Regions from separate parts of the Psychrobacillus sp. FSL K6-1267 genome, predicted to be linked through region 1. Evidence: a T-box and tRNA genes for the amino acid it is inferred to sense, from the RefSeq annotation. Region 1 holds a T-box; the other regions hold tRNA genes.
What was found. The T-box of region 1 lies ahead of serS (serine--tRNA ligase). A T-box ahead of a tRNA ligase gene usually reads a tRNA of that ligase, here a tRNA-Ser.

Region 1 (4,353 bases):
GCTCTTTCCCTTCTCTCCAGTAATTAAAAAACGGTGCCTGTGCCTCTTCATCATATTCAATAGCAGCATTTCGATCTCTGGCTAATTGAATAGCCTGCTGTGGACTTATCGCCCTAGCAAAAGGATTACCTGGTTTATAAGGCAAAGTCCAATCATAGCCATATAAATTTTGACCCATCATTACCTTTTGAGAAGGTATCTCTGTAATTGCATATTCTAATACATCTCTTACAGGACCTATTGGAGAAACTGCCATTGGAGGGCCACCGCTATACCCCCACTCATAGGTCATAATAACAACAAAATCTAAAACCTCGCCAAGGGCTTTATAGTCATGTCCCTCATACCATTTACCAGGTTGATTGGCACTAGTTTTCGGAGCAAGGCTAGCAGAAAAAATAAAACTAGGGGCAAACTCACGGAATTCTTTTAAGAATTGTACATACTTCTCACGATCATTGGGATTTATATATTCAAAATCAGTGTGTAGATGATTTGTACCCCTTTTATTTGCCTCCTTCACGGATTCTTCAAATACCTTTTGTTTAACTTCTTCATTTGTAAAAATTGTATTGGCAAGCGTGTCACTAAATGCTCCTTCTTCAATGTTGGTCAATACAATAACCGTCTCAACATTGTTTTCTTCTGCTATCTCCGACAAGCTTCCCCAATTCATTGGAGTTAACGATCCGTCTCTTTTAACGTCAAAAGCAAAGGGCATCATATAAGTTAGTTCTGCAGCTACATTTCTTACTTTTTCAATCACTGTTTCCGAGGGGACATCGGTATACCATTCAACATATAAATTAGATTCAATAGAGGGTCTGTTTGGATCTGGCGTGGAGGGTAGAACAATCGCCTGACCTACAACCAATACATCTTGATCCGGTAAACCATTAATAGAGGCAAGAGTAGCCGCACTCGTTCCAAAACGCTTTGCAATAGAGTATAAACTATCACCAGTTTTCACTACATAATTCATACCATCACTCCTTCAAACTAAATTATGCAAGGGACATACAAAACATGCTAAAATACGCGTAAGGAGTTGACTCCAAATGGACGAGTATTATATGAATTTAGCAATTGAAGAAGCAAAGAAAGCAGCTACAATAGGAGAAGTCCCTATAGGTGCGATTATCGTACATAAAAATGAGGTAATTGCGAGAGGCTACAATTTACGAGAGACAACACAGAATGCGACAACCCATGCTGAGCTACTGGCTATTCAAGAAGCTTGTGCCAAAATCGGGAGTTGGAGACTAGAGGAAACTACTCTTTATGTAACTCTAGAACCTTGTCCTATGTGTGCAGGAGCAATATTGCAATCGCGTATCCCACGAGTCGTTTATGGTGCTCGAGACCTTAAAGCTGGTTGTGTAGACTCATTATATACGCTATTAAATGACAATAGATTTAACCATGTCTGTGAGGTAACAGAGGGAGTTCTTGCAGAGACTTGCGGTAATTTACTAACCACTTTTTTTCGAGAGCTACGAATGAAAAAAAAGAACCAAAAACGCCAGGAGCTCTGAGCATTTTTGGTTCTAAACAGAAGTTTTTTAAATTGTTTGCCTCGCTTTCCCCATTTGCTTGTCGGGGCAGACATAGGCGCTTGTGCTTTTCTTAGTTTATTGGATAACTTTTTTGCCACCCATGTAAGGTTGTAGTACCTCTGGGATTTTAACAGAACCATCTGGTTGTTGATAATTTTCTAGGATAGCGGCAACTGTGCGCCCAATTGCTAGTCCACTTCCGTTTAATGTGTGTACAAACTCTGGTTTAGCGCCCGTTTCTCTTCTAAAACGGATTCCTGCACGACGAGCTTGGAAGTCTTCAAAGTTACTGCAAGAAGAAATCTCTTTATACTCCCCATAGCTTGGTAACCATACTTCAATATCATATTTTTTAGCAGCAGTGAAACCAAGGTCGGCAGTGCACATACGTAGTACGCGATATGGAAGACCCAAAAGTTGTAGCACTTTTTCTGCATGTCCTGTTAGAAGTTCCAACTGTTCGTATGAATCCTCTGGTTTTACAAAACGTACAAGCTCTACTTTATTGAATTGATGCTGACGGATTAGTCCGCGTGTATCTCTACCTGCAGAACCGGCCTCCGAACGGAAACAAGCACTAAATGCAGTAAACGCTTGTGGAAGTTCTGCCCCATCTAGAATCTCATCGCGGTAGAAGTTGGTTACTGGAACCTCAGCAGTTGGGATTAAGAAATAATCCTCCTCGTTAACTAGGAAAGCATCCTCTTCAAACTTTGGAAGCTGACCAGTGCCTGTTAAACTCATACGGTTCGCCATATAAGGTGGAAGCATTTCCTCGTAGCCATGCTCTTCTGAATGAAGATCCATCATGAAATTCCATAGCGCGCGCTCCAATCTTGCACCTAGACCACGGTAAAAGGCAAAACGGCTTCCAGTTACTTTTGCAGCACGCTCAAAATCCACTATTTTTAAATCTGTGGCGATATCCCAGTGAGCTTTTGTATCAAAATCAAATGAAGGGACATCTCCCCACTTACGGATTTCCACATTATCATCCTCGGAGTCACCAACCGGAACGTCATCATGTGGAATATTTGGAATACGCATCATCATGTAGTCAAACTTCTCTTCTACTTGACGTAGCTCTTCATCCAACGCTTTAATCTCATCGCCAACCTCACGCATACGCACAATTAAATCATCAGCATTCTCTTTGTTTCGTTTCATTTGAGAGATTTTTTGAGAAACCTCGTTTCTTTCTGCCTTTAATACTTCTGTTTTTGCTATTAATTCTCTACGCTTTTGGTCTAAAGGAAGAAATTGATCGAACTCAGAGATATCTTCTCCACGCTTCGCAAGTTTAGCTTTCACTTCTTCATAATTATCACGTACAAATTTTACATCTAACATATGAATTCCTCCTCTTAATATTTTGACACTTTTAACCAACCATTAATTAAATAACGACAAAAAAGCCCCCATCCCTAAAAAAGGGACGAGAGCTACCCGCGTTGCCACCCTGATTGAACTGACACATGATCAGATCCACTTGTCTAATAACGGCTTTTCAACCGGCCACAGCTTACCTATTTTTCAGCTGCGCAACTCAAAGGACGGATTCACAAGGGTCTTTATCAGCTCCCACCAACCGCTGACTCTCTAAAAAAAACTTACTTGTTACTACTTCCTATCATCGTTTTTTAATTCATGAAATTAATCATACTTTACTATAGGTTGACCTGTTTGGCAAGTGATTCCTGAACCATTTGTATAAAATAGGCAGTTATACGATGATCGTTCGTTAATTCAGGATGGAAGGAACATCCTAATATATTGTCCTGTCTAGCCATTACAATTCTATTTTCATGAGTTGCAAGTATTTCTACGCTTTTCCCTACCTCCACAATATGGGGAGCTCTTATAAAAACAGCAGGAAAGTCAGCTGCTACTCCTTGGATTTCTAAAATAGTTTCAAAGCTATTCACTTGACGGCCAAAAGAATTTCTTTCGACAGTAGCTTCTAATACACCAATATGCTGGGAATCCTGATCTTGGATATTCCTTGCTAATAATATAAGGCCCGCACATGTACCAAACATTGGCTTGCCTGATTCTGCAAATTGTTTTAAAGGAATTAGCAAATCAAAGCGATCTATAAGCTTGCGCATTGTGGTACTTTCGCCACCTGGAAAGATTAAACCATCTATATTTTGAAGATCACTTTTTGTTTTGACCAATACTGCCTCTACGCCGCATTCTTCTAACGAACGAATATGTTCCATGACAGCTCCTTGAAGAGCCATTACTCCAATTTTCACCATCTTACCAACCTCGATCTTGCATACGTTCTGCATCTGTTAATCGAGAGATTTCAATTCCCTTCATAGGGATTCCTAAATCCTTTGAAATATCCACTAATAATTTATAATCGCGATAATGAGTAGTTGCTTCCACAATAGCACGAGCAAATTTCTCTGGATTATCAGATTTGAATATTCCAGATCCGACAAACACTCCATCTGCTCCAAGTTCCATCATAAGCGCAGCATCTGCTGGAGTAGCAACTCCTCCTGCTGCGAAGTTTACTACTGGTAATTTTCCTTTTTGTTTGATTTGCAATAAAATCTCATATGGCGCTCCTAAGATTTTCGCTTCTGTCATTAGTTCATCCTCGTTCATATGCACAATTTTTCTAACCTGTGCATTAACCTTTCGTAAATGGCGAACAGCTTCTACAATGTTACCTGTCCCAGGTTCGCCTTTCGTCCGAAGCATTGATGCCCCTTCACCTATACGTCGAGCTGCCTCTCCCAAATCCTTACACCCACAAACAAACGGCACTGTGAACTCACTTTTA
Region 2 (4,353 bases), 2.8 Mb from region 1:
TGACTAATTGGAATGTAGCCACAGCAAAAAAACTGGAAGGAAAGCTATTCCACTCCGAGGATATCTTGTTGGCAGGATCGAATGAGAATCCACCAAATAGGATTGGAGATACGTCCGCTTTTTCTATTAAAGAGCATGCACACAACTCTTCCCATTTTTGTGCTATATCCTGATATCTATTTTTTTCTAAATCATTAGCCAGTACATAAGCATGTCCAAGTCCAACCAGTGTGAAGGTTTTCTCTTTGTTTTGCCAAAAGAAACGTTTCCCTTTATAGCAATCCTCTCCGGCTTCAAAAAAGGCGTGAGCGGACATTCTAGATACTTCTATTGTTTCCGTATAAAAACGTAATGTTGTTTTATTTTGCCCGGTGGTGTTCGGCATATATATGACCTCCGTATAAATTACCTGCTGTTAAATTTCTTGTTTTATTACTCTACCCTTTATCATACAACTTTCTCCGCGTTTCGGCACACATTTCGCTACAAATGTATGCTAAAATTGATGTTGAGTCTTTTAAAGGAGAGAAATTTATATGTCACAGGAACTACAAGCTGATAAAGGCTGGCGTATATGGTGGAAGTTGACAAGACCACATACATTAACTGCCTCCTTTGCCCCAGTATTTTTAGGTACAATGATTGCACTTTACTACGTAAATATTGATTGGCTATTATTCTTAGCAATGCTAATTGCATGTTTATTTATCCAGGCAGCTACAAATATGTTTAACGAGTACTATGACTTTGTTAGGGGGCTCGATAGCGAAGAATCAATTGGTATCGGTGGTGCTATTGTTCGTAATGGGGTTAAACCAAAAATAGTACTTCAATTAGCCTTAGCATTATATATCCTTGCAGCGATATTAGGTATATATATTTGCTCCCAATCGTCTTGGTTATTATTGATTGTTGGAGCTGTTTGTATGCTTATTGGTTACCTTTATACTGGTGGACCTTACCCAATAGCGTATACACCATTCGGTGAACTATTTAGCGGTGTTGTCATGGGAATGTTTATCGTATTAATTGCTACATACATTCAGGTTGGTTCAATACCAAACTTTGCCTTATTCCTATCCATCCCTAGTACTCTACTTGTTGCTGCTATTATGCTTTCCAATAATATTCGCGATATAGTTGAGGATACAAAAGGTGGTAGAAAGACGATGGCCATTCTCATTGGTAGAGATAGTGCTATTAATGTGTTAGCCTTATTTTTCATCGTTTCTTATGTATGGATCATTCTATTGGTAATTCTACAGATTATCACCCCTTGGGCACTACTAGTCCTATTAAGTGCTAAGAAACCTTTAGATGCTATAAAACTATTTAAAGCAAAAGAAAATCATCTTGAAGTTGGATTAGCAATGAAGAATACTGCACTCACCAACACGATTTTTGTATTTCTTTTAGGTATAGGGTTATTGCTCGGCTTTATAATTTAACAGTCAGTCAGGAAGTTTAAAAGCTTCCTGGCTTTTTTATTTTTTACTATGTGAATGGGAAAAATGATTTATTATAATTTGGAACACATGGCCAGCCACTAAAATTTGTTAGTATGAATTTGCTATTTATGTGATGATTAAGGCTTGAAAAGAGTTACCTAGCGAAGCAGGATAATGTAAGCAGAATTCAGTGTGTAGAAACCTGTTAAGAAATGTTCTTGTGAATATTAATGAACAAAGTGTGATTAGGTTATAGAGGAGTGGGAATTATAGATGGACAAAAGAACAAAGAAGAAAGTGTATAAATACATAACTCATGATTTGATACCAATAAGTAAAACTTAGAAATGGAATTGTTTTATGAAATCGGTCCTTTCACTCCGTATTAATAAGTAGCATTTACAGAACAAAGGACAAAACATTAATACTCTAAAAACACCTGCGCAACTCTATCTTTTCAAAACAAAAAAGACAACCACCTAAGTGATTGTCTTTTTTTAAGTTATGACCCCTACGGGATTCGAACCCGTGTTACCGCCGTGAAAGGGCGGTGTCTTAACCGCTTGACCAAGGGGCCTTATATATGGCGGAGAAGGAGGGATTTGAACCCTCGCGCCGGTTGCCCGACCTACACCCTTAGCAGGGGCGCCTCTTCAGCCACTTGAGTACTTCCCCATATATATGGCTCCGAAGGTAGGACTCGAACCTACGACCGATCGGTTAACAGCCGATTGCTCTACCACTGAGCTACTTCGGAATAATGGTGGGCCTAAATGGACTCGAACCATCGACCTCACGCTTATCAGGCGTGCGCTCTAACCAGCTGAGCTATAGGCCCATTAATTGGAGCGGGTGAAGAGAATCGAACTCTCATCATCAGCTTGGAAGGCTGAGGTTTTACCACTAAACTACACCCGCTTGATAAAATGGTGGCTCAGGACGGAATCGAACCGCCGACACAAGGATTTTCAGTCCTTTGCTCTACCGACTGAGCTACTGAGCCTCTTCGATTTACACTAAGCTGCGCTTCTCTTCGTCAGCTTCACTCACTCATTAAGTCACATACTTTAGTATGCTCCTTCGTTCGTTCGATTGCTTCCTAGATTTGCTTGCTTATCCTAAATCTCTAAGTTGTTGAAAAATAAATGGCGGTCCCGACCGGGATCGAACCGGCGATCTCCTGCGTGACAGGCAGGCATGTTAACCGCTACACCACGGGACCATTTGGTTGCGGGGACAGGATTTGAACCTGTGACCTTCGGGTTATGAGCCCGACGAGCTACCGAACTGCTCCACCCCGCGACAATAAGAAAGTGTTGAAATTTAAATCAACTGTGCATTTAGTGAGTTTTACGTCCTCCACGCTTCGCTTGCGTCGACGTTATGTATAATATTTTTCCACTAACAATAAGATGGAGGAGGAAGAGGGATTCGAACCCCCGCGCGGTATGACCCGCCTGTCGGTTTTCAAGACCGATCCCTTCAGCCAGACTTGGGTATTCCTCCTAAATATTATGTTGGTGGACCTTGCAGGACTCGAACCTGCGACCGGACGGTTATGAGCCGTCTGCTCTAACCAACTGAGCTAAAGGTCCTTAAGATGGCGGCAGAGGGAGTCGAACCCACGACCTTTCGGGTATGAACCGAATGCTCTAGCCAGCTGAGCTACGCCGCCAGGAAATTTAAATTTAAATTGGTGGAGCCTAGCGGGATCGAACCGCTGACCTCCTGCGTGCAAGGCAGGCGCTCTCCCAGCTGAGCTAAGGCCCCAAATTTATTAATTAACTGGTCGGGAAGACAGGATTCGAACCTGCGACCCCTTGGTCCCAAACCAAGTGCTCTACCAAGCTGAGCTACTTCCCGTATATATGGCGCGCCCGGCAGGAGTCGAACCCACAACCTTCTGATCCGTAGTCAGACGCTCTATCCAATTGAGCTACGGGCGCTAATGTTTCATAAAAGTGGTGCCGAGGACCGGAATCGAACCGGTACGGTAGTCACCTACCGCAGGATTTTAAGTCCTGTGCGTCTGCCAGTTCCGCCACCCCGGCACTTTGATGAATCTTTGGAGCGGAAGACGAGGTTCGAACTCGCGACCCCCACCTTGGCAAGGTGGTGTTCTACCACTGAACTACTTCCGCTCGGTTATTAAATTAAATGGTGCGGGTGAAGGGAGTCGAACCCCCACGCCTTGCGGCGCTAGATCCTAAGTCTAGTGCGTCTGCCAGTTCCGCCACACCCGCATATTTATATCACAAAAAGTGAATGAGCCATGTAGGATTCGAACCTACGACCCTCTGATTAAAAGTCAGATGCTCTACCAACTGAGCTAATGGCTCAAAAAATGGTGCCGGAGAAAGGACTTGAACCCTCAACCTACTGATTACAAGTCAGTTGCTCTACCAGTTGAGCTACTCCGGCAGGAGTAAAGTTATGGTGGAGGATGACGGGCTCGAACCGCCGACCCTCTGCTTGTAAGGCAGATGCTCTCCCAGCTGAGCTAATCCTCCTGGGTATTAAAATGTATTTCTATGTATTTTTATTGCAAGCCCAGCGACGTCCTACTCTTGCAGGGGGAGACCCCCAACTACCATTGGCGCTGAAGAGCTTAACTTCCGTGTTCGGTATGGGAACGGGTGTGACCTCTTCGCCATCATCACTAGACTTGAATAATTATTTGAAAGACAAGTTCTATTATATCAACTATGTAGATTATTACAAGTGTTTTTTTAATAAAAATTTATTCTTTCAAAACTGAATAAACTGACATCTTAGAAACAAACAATTTGGTTAAGTCCTCGATCGATTAGTATTCGTCAGCTGCACGTGTCGCCACGCTTCCACCCCGAACCTATCTACCTCATCGTCTTTGAGGGATCTTACTTACTTGCGTAATGGGAAATCT
Region 3 (4,353 bases), 3.2 Mb from region 1:
GAAACTATTAAAAAATAATCATGAATGAGAATATAAAAAAAGCTTACAAAAGCTGCGGTAACAGCATTCATAAGCTTTAGTCAAAATATCAAATTGTAAGTGATATTTCATAATAGATACCGGTGGTCGGGGTCGAACCGACACATCCGAAGATACGGGATTTTGAGTCCCGCGCGTCTGCCAATTCCGCCACACCGGCATAATGAAGGCAGTAAATACTTTTTAAAAATTGGAGGCGGCAACCGGATTTGAACCGGTGATAAAGGTGTTGCAGACCTGTGCCTTACCACTTGGCTATGCCGCCTTAATTTGGAGCGGAAGACGAGGTTCGAACTCGCGACCCCCACCTTGGCAAGGTGGTGTTCTACCACTGAACTACTTCCGCAAAAAACTGGGGTACCTGGATTCGAACCAGGGCATGACGGAATCAAAATCCGTTGCCTTACCGCTTGGCTATACCCCAATGGGGCGACCGATGGGAATTGAACCCACGAATGCCGGAATCACAATCCGGTGCGTTAACCACTTCGCCACGACCGCCACAGAATAAAAAAAAGAGCTAACTAAAAGGAATATGGGGCGACTGATGGGAATTGAACCCACGAATGCCGGAATCACAATCCGGTGCGTTAACCACTTCGCCACAACCGCCATTATTCAAAGTTAACTTATTATTTGGCAGGGGCAGTAGGAATCGAACCCACATCAAAGGTTTTGGAGACCTCTATTCTACCGTTAAACTATGCCCCTATTAAAAACTGGTGGAGGGGGACGGATTCGAACCGCCGAACCCTAAGGAGCGGATTTACAGTCCGCCGCGTTTAGCCACTTCGCTACCCCTCCACTGGTGAGTGGTGCCGGAAAGAGGACTTGAACCCCCAACCTACTGATTACAAGTCAGTTGCTCTACCAATTGAGCTATTCCGGCATAATGGTGGCTCAGGACGGAATCGAACCGCCGACACAAGGATTTTCAGTCCTTTGCTCTACCGACTGAGCTACTGAGCCACATATGTATTTTAAAGATAAATGGCGGTCCCGACCGGGATCGAACCGGCGATCTCCTGCGTGACAGGCAGGCATGTTAACCGCTACACCACGGGACCATTTGGTTGCGGGGACAGGATTTGAACCTGTGACCTTCGGGTTATGAGCCCGACGAGCTACCGAACTGCTCCACCCCGCGACAATAAGAAAGTGTTGAAATTTAAATCAACTACGCAATTAGTGAATTTTACGTCTTCCACGCTACGCTTGCGTCGACGTTAATCGCTTTCTTCGTGAAACGATTTGCTCCACCCCGCGACAATAATAAGTGTTGAAAATTTATAATGGTGGAGGATGACGGGCTCGAACCGCCGACCCTCTGCTTGTAAGGCAGATGCTCTCCCAGCTGAGCTAATCCTCCATAATGCTGGTTTTAATTTAAATGGTGACCCCTACGGGATTCGAACCCGTGTTACCGCCGTGAAAGGGCGGTGTCTTAACCGCTTGACCAAGGGGCCATTATATTTATGTAAAGAAGAAATCTATCTGGCGGAGAGCAAGGGATTTGAACCCTTGAGACAGTGTTACCCGTCTACACGATTTCCAATCGTGCTCCTTCGGCCACTCGGACAGCTCTCCTAGAAATGGCTCCGAAGGTAGGACTCGAACCTACGACCGATCGGTTAACAGCCGATTGCTCTACCACTGAGCTACTTCGGAATAATATCGCCTAGCGACGTCCTACTCTTGCAGGGGGAGACCCCCAACTACCATCGGCGCTGAAGAGCTTAACTTCCGTGTTCGGTATGGGAACGGGTGTGACCTCTTCGCCATCATCACTAGACTTGTCGGCTTTCAATACAAGTTGTATGGAAACCCTACTGAGTTGTTCACTCAAAACTGGATAAAAGACATCATTAATGGAAACAAACAATTTGGTTAAGTCCTCGATCGATTAGTATTCGTCAGCTGCACGTGTCGCCACGCTTCCACCCCGAACCTATCTACCTCATCGTCTTTGAGGGATCTTACTTACTTGCGTAATGGGAAATCTCATCTTGAGGGGGGCTTCGTGCTTAGATGCTTTCAGCACTTATCCCGTCCACACATAGCTACCCAGCGATGCCCTTGGCAGAACAACTGGTACACCAGCGGTGTGTCCATCCCGGTCCTCTCGTACTAAGGACAGCTCCTCTCAAATTTCCTACGCCCACGACGGATAGGGACCGAACTGTCTCACGACGTTCTGAACCCAGCTCGCGTACCGCTTTAATGGGCGAACAGCCCAACCCTTGGGACCGACTACAGCCCCAGGATGCGATGAGCCGACATCGAGGTGCCAAACCTCCCCGTCGATGTGGACTCTTGGGGGAGATAAGCCTGTTATCCCCGGGGTAGCTTTTATCCGTTGAGCGATGGCCCTTCCATGCGGAACCACCGGATCACTAAGCCCGTCTTTCGACCCTGCTCGACTTGTAGGTCTCGCAGTCAAGCTCCCTTCTGCCTTTACACTCTTCGAATGATTTCCAACCATTCTGAGGGAACCTTTGGGCGCCTCCGTTACACTTTAGGAGGCGACCGCCCCAGTCAAACTGCCCGCCTGACACTGTCTCCTACCCGGGTTACGGGTATGGGTTAGAATTTCAATACAACCAGGGTAGTATCCCACCGACGCCTCCTCCGAAGCTGGCGCTCCGGGCTCTAAGGCTCCTACCTATCCTGTACAAGTTGCACCAAAATTCAATATCAAGCTACAGTAAAGCTCCACGGGGTCTTTCCGTCCTGTCGCGGGTAACCTGCATCTTCACAGGTACTATAATTTCACCGAGTCTCTCGTTGAGACAGTGCCCAGATCGTTACGCCTTTCGTGCGGGTCGGAACTTACCCGACAAGGAATTTCGCTACCTTAGGACCGTTATAGTTACGGCCGCCGTTTACTGGGGCTTCAATTCGCACCTTCGCTTGCGCTAAGCACTCCTCTTAACCTTCCAGCACCGGGCAGGCGTCAGCCCCTATACTTCACCTTACGGTTTTGCAGAGACCTGTGTTTTTGCTAAACAGTCGCCTGGGCCTATTCACTGCGGCTCTTCTAGGCTATACACCCAAAAGAGCACCCCTTCTCCCGAAGTTACGGGGTCATTTTGCCGAGTTCCTTAACGAGAGTTCTCTCGCTCACCTTAGGATTCTCTCCTCGACTACCTGTGTCGGTTTGCGGTACGGGCACCTCCCACCTCGTTAGAGGCTTTTCTTGGCAGTGTGAAATCAGGAACTTCGGACTAAGTCCTCGCCATCACAGCTCAATGTTACAGAGTGCGGATTTGCCTACACTCACACCTCACTGCTTGGACGTGCATAACCAACAGCACGCTTACCCTATCCTACTGCGTCCCCCCATCACTCAAACGGTGGGGTGGTGGTACAGGAATATCAACCTGTTGTCCATCGTCTACGCCTATCGGCCTCGACTTAGGTCCCGACTAACCCTGAGCGGACGAGCCTTCCTCAGGAAACCTTAGTCATACGGTGGATGGGATTCTCACCCATCTTTCGCTACTCATACCGGCATTCTCACTTCTAAGCGCTCCACCAGTCCTTCCGGTCTGACTTCAACGCCCTTAGAACGCTCTCCTACCACTGATACCAAAGGTATCAATCCACAGCTTCGGTGATTTGTTTAGCCCCGATACATTTTCGGCGCAGCGTCACTCGACCAGTGAGCTATTACGCACTCTTTAAATGATGGCTGCTTCTAAGCCAACATCCTGGTTGTCTAAGCAACGCCACATCCTTTTCCACTTAACAAATACTTTGGGACCTTAGCTGGTGGTCTGGGCTGTTTCCCTCTTGACTACGGATCTTATCACTCGCAGTCTGACTCCCAAACATAAATCATTGGCATTCGGAGTTTGTCTGAATTCGGTAACCCGGGATGGGCCCCTAGTCCAAACAGTGCTCTACCTCCAAGATTCTAACGTTTGAGGCTAGCCCTAAAGCTATTTCGGAGAGAACCAGCTATCTCCAGGTTCGATTGGAATTTCTCCGCTACCCACACCTCATCCCCGCACTTTTCAACGTGCGTGGGTTCGGACCTCCAGTAAGTGTTACCTTACCTTCATCCTGGACATGGGTAGATCACCTGGTTTCGGGTCTACGACCACATACTCATTCGCCCTATTCAGACTCGCTTTCGCTGCGGCTCCGTCTTCTCAACTTAACCTCGCATGTAATCGTAACTCGCCGGTTCATTCTACAAAAGGCACGCCATCACCCGTTAACGGGCTTTGACTATTTGTAGGCACACGGTTTCAGGGTCTATTTCACTCCCCTTCCGGGGTGCTTTTCACCTTTCCCTCACGGTACTGGTTC

Region 2: it has a tRNA-Ser gene. The T-box ahead of serS (serine--tRNA ligase) is inferred to sense a tRNA for this amino acid. The anticodon was not compared.
Region 3: it has a tRNA-Ser gene. The T-box ahead of serS (serine--tRNA ligase) is inferred to sense a tRNA for this amino acid. The anticodon was not compared.

The regions. Positions count from the first base shown of each region.
Region 1 is NZ_JBBOOR010000001.1:20,499-24,851, reverse strand. Features, by position in the region: gene MHB55_RS00090 (glycosyl hydrolase family 18 protein) at 1-982, opposite strand, end outside; gene tadA (tRNA adenosine(34) deaminase TadA) at 1,059-1,535, shown strand; gene serS (serine--tRNA ligase) at 1,632-2,906, opposite strand; T-box leader at 2,985-3,199, opposite strand; gene pdxT (pyridoxal 5'-phosphate synthase glutaminase subunit PdxT) at 3,224-3,817, opposite strand; gene pdxS (pyridoxal 5'-phosphate synthase lyase subunit PdxS) at 3,819-4,353, opposite strand, start outside.
Region 2 is NZ_JBBOOR010000001.1:2,833,394-2,837,746, forward strand. Features, by position in the region: gene MHB55_RS14405 (isochorismate synthase) at 1-385, opposite strand, end outside; gene MHB55_RS14410 (1,4-dihydroxy-2-naphthoate polyprenyltransferase) at 537-1,448, shown strand; tRNA gene MHB55_RS14415 (tRNA-Glu) at 1,954-2,025, opposite strand; tRNA gene MHB55_RS14420 (tRNA-Ser) at 2,033-2,123, opposite strand; tRNA gene MHB55_RS14425 (tRNA-Asn) at 2,131-2,205, opposite strand; tRNA gene MHB55_RS14430 (tRNA-Ile) at 2,210-2,286, opposite strand; tRNA gene MHB55_RS14435 (tRNA-Gly) at 2,293-2,366, opposite strand; tRNA gene MHB55_RS14440 (tRNA-Phe) at 2,376-2,451, opposite strand; tRNA gene MHB55_RS14445 (tRNA-Asp) at 2,595-2,670, opposite strand; tRNA gene MHB55_RS14450 (tRNA-Met) at 2,674-2,750, opposite strand; tRNA gene MHB55_RS14455 (tRNA-Ser) at 2,862-2,954, opposite strand; tRNA gene MHB55_RS14460 (tRNA-Ile) at 2,967-3,043, opposite strand; tRNA gene MHB55_RS14465 (tRNA-Met) at 3,050-3,123, opposite strand; tRNA gene MHB55_RS14470 (tRNA-Ala) at 3,143-3,218, opposite strand; tRNA gene MHB55_RS14475 (tRNA-Pro) at 3,235-3,311, opposite strand; tRNA gene MHB55_RS14480 (tRNA-Arg) at 3,318-3,394, opposite strand; tRNA gene MHB55_RS14485 (tRNA-Leu) at 3,411-3,499, opposite strand; tRNA gene MHB55_RS14490 (tRNA-Gly) at 3,515-3,589, opposite strand; tRNA gene MHB55_RS14495 (tRNA-Leu) at 3,607-3,691, opposite strand; tRNA gene MHB55_RS14500 (tRNA-Lys) at 3,715-3,787, opposite strand; tRNA gene MHB55_RS14505 (tRNA-Thr) at 3,794-3,869, opposite strand; tRNA gene MHB55_RS14510 (tRNA-Val) at 3,883-3,958, opposite strand; rRNA gene rrf (5S ribosomal RNA) at 3,997-4,112, opposite strand; rRNA gene MHB55_RS14520 (23S ribosomal RNA) at 4,235-4,353, opposite strand, start outside.
Region 3 is NZ_JBBOOR010000001.1:3,265,369-3,269,721, forward strand. Features, by position in the region: tRNA gene MHB55_RS16775 (tRNA-Leu) at 118-199, opposite strand; tRNA gene MHB55_RS16780 (tRNA-Cys) at 231-304, opposite strand; tRNA gene MHB55_RS16785 (tRNA-Gly) at 311-385, opposite strand; tRNA gene MHB55_RS16790 (tRNA-Gln) at 392-463, opposite strand; tRNA gene MHB55_RS16795 (tRNA-His) at 465-540, opposite strand; tRNA gene MHB55_RS16800 (tRNA-His) at 576-651, opposite strand; tRNA gene MHB55_RS16805 (tRNA-Trp) at 677-750, opposite strand; tRNA gene MHB55_RS16810 (tRNA-Tyr) at 760-843, opposite strand; tRNA gene MHB55_RS16815 (tRNA-Thr) at 853-928, opposite strand; tRNA gene MHB55_RS16820 (tRNA-Phe) at 933-1,008, opposite strand; tRNA gene MHB55_RS16825 (tRNA-Asp) at 1,031-1,106, opposite strand; tRNA gene MHB55_RS16830 (tRNA-Met) at 1,110-1,186, opposite strand; tRNA gene MHB55_RS16835 (tRNA-Val) at 1,333-1,408, opposite strand; tRNA gene MHB55_RS16840 (tRNA-Glu) at 1,431-1,505, opposite strand; tRNA gene MHB55_RS16845 (tRNA-Ser) at 1,535-1,626, opposite strand; tRNA gene MHB55_RS16850 (tRNA-Asn) at 1,633-1,707, opposite strand; rRNA gene rrf (5S ribosomal RNA) at 1,716-1,831, opposite strand; rRNA gene MHB55_RS16860 (23S ribosomal RNA) at 1,923-4,353, opposite strand, start outside.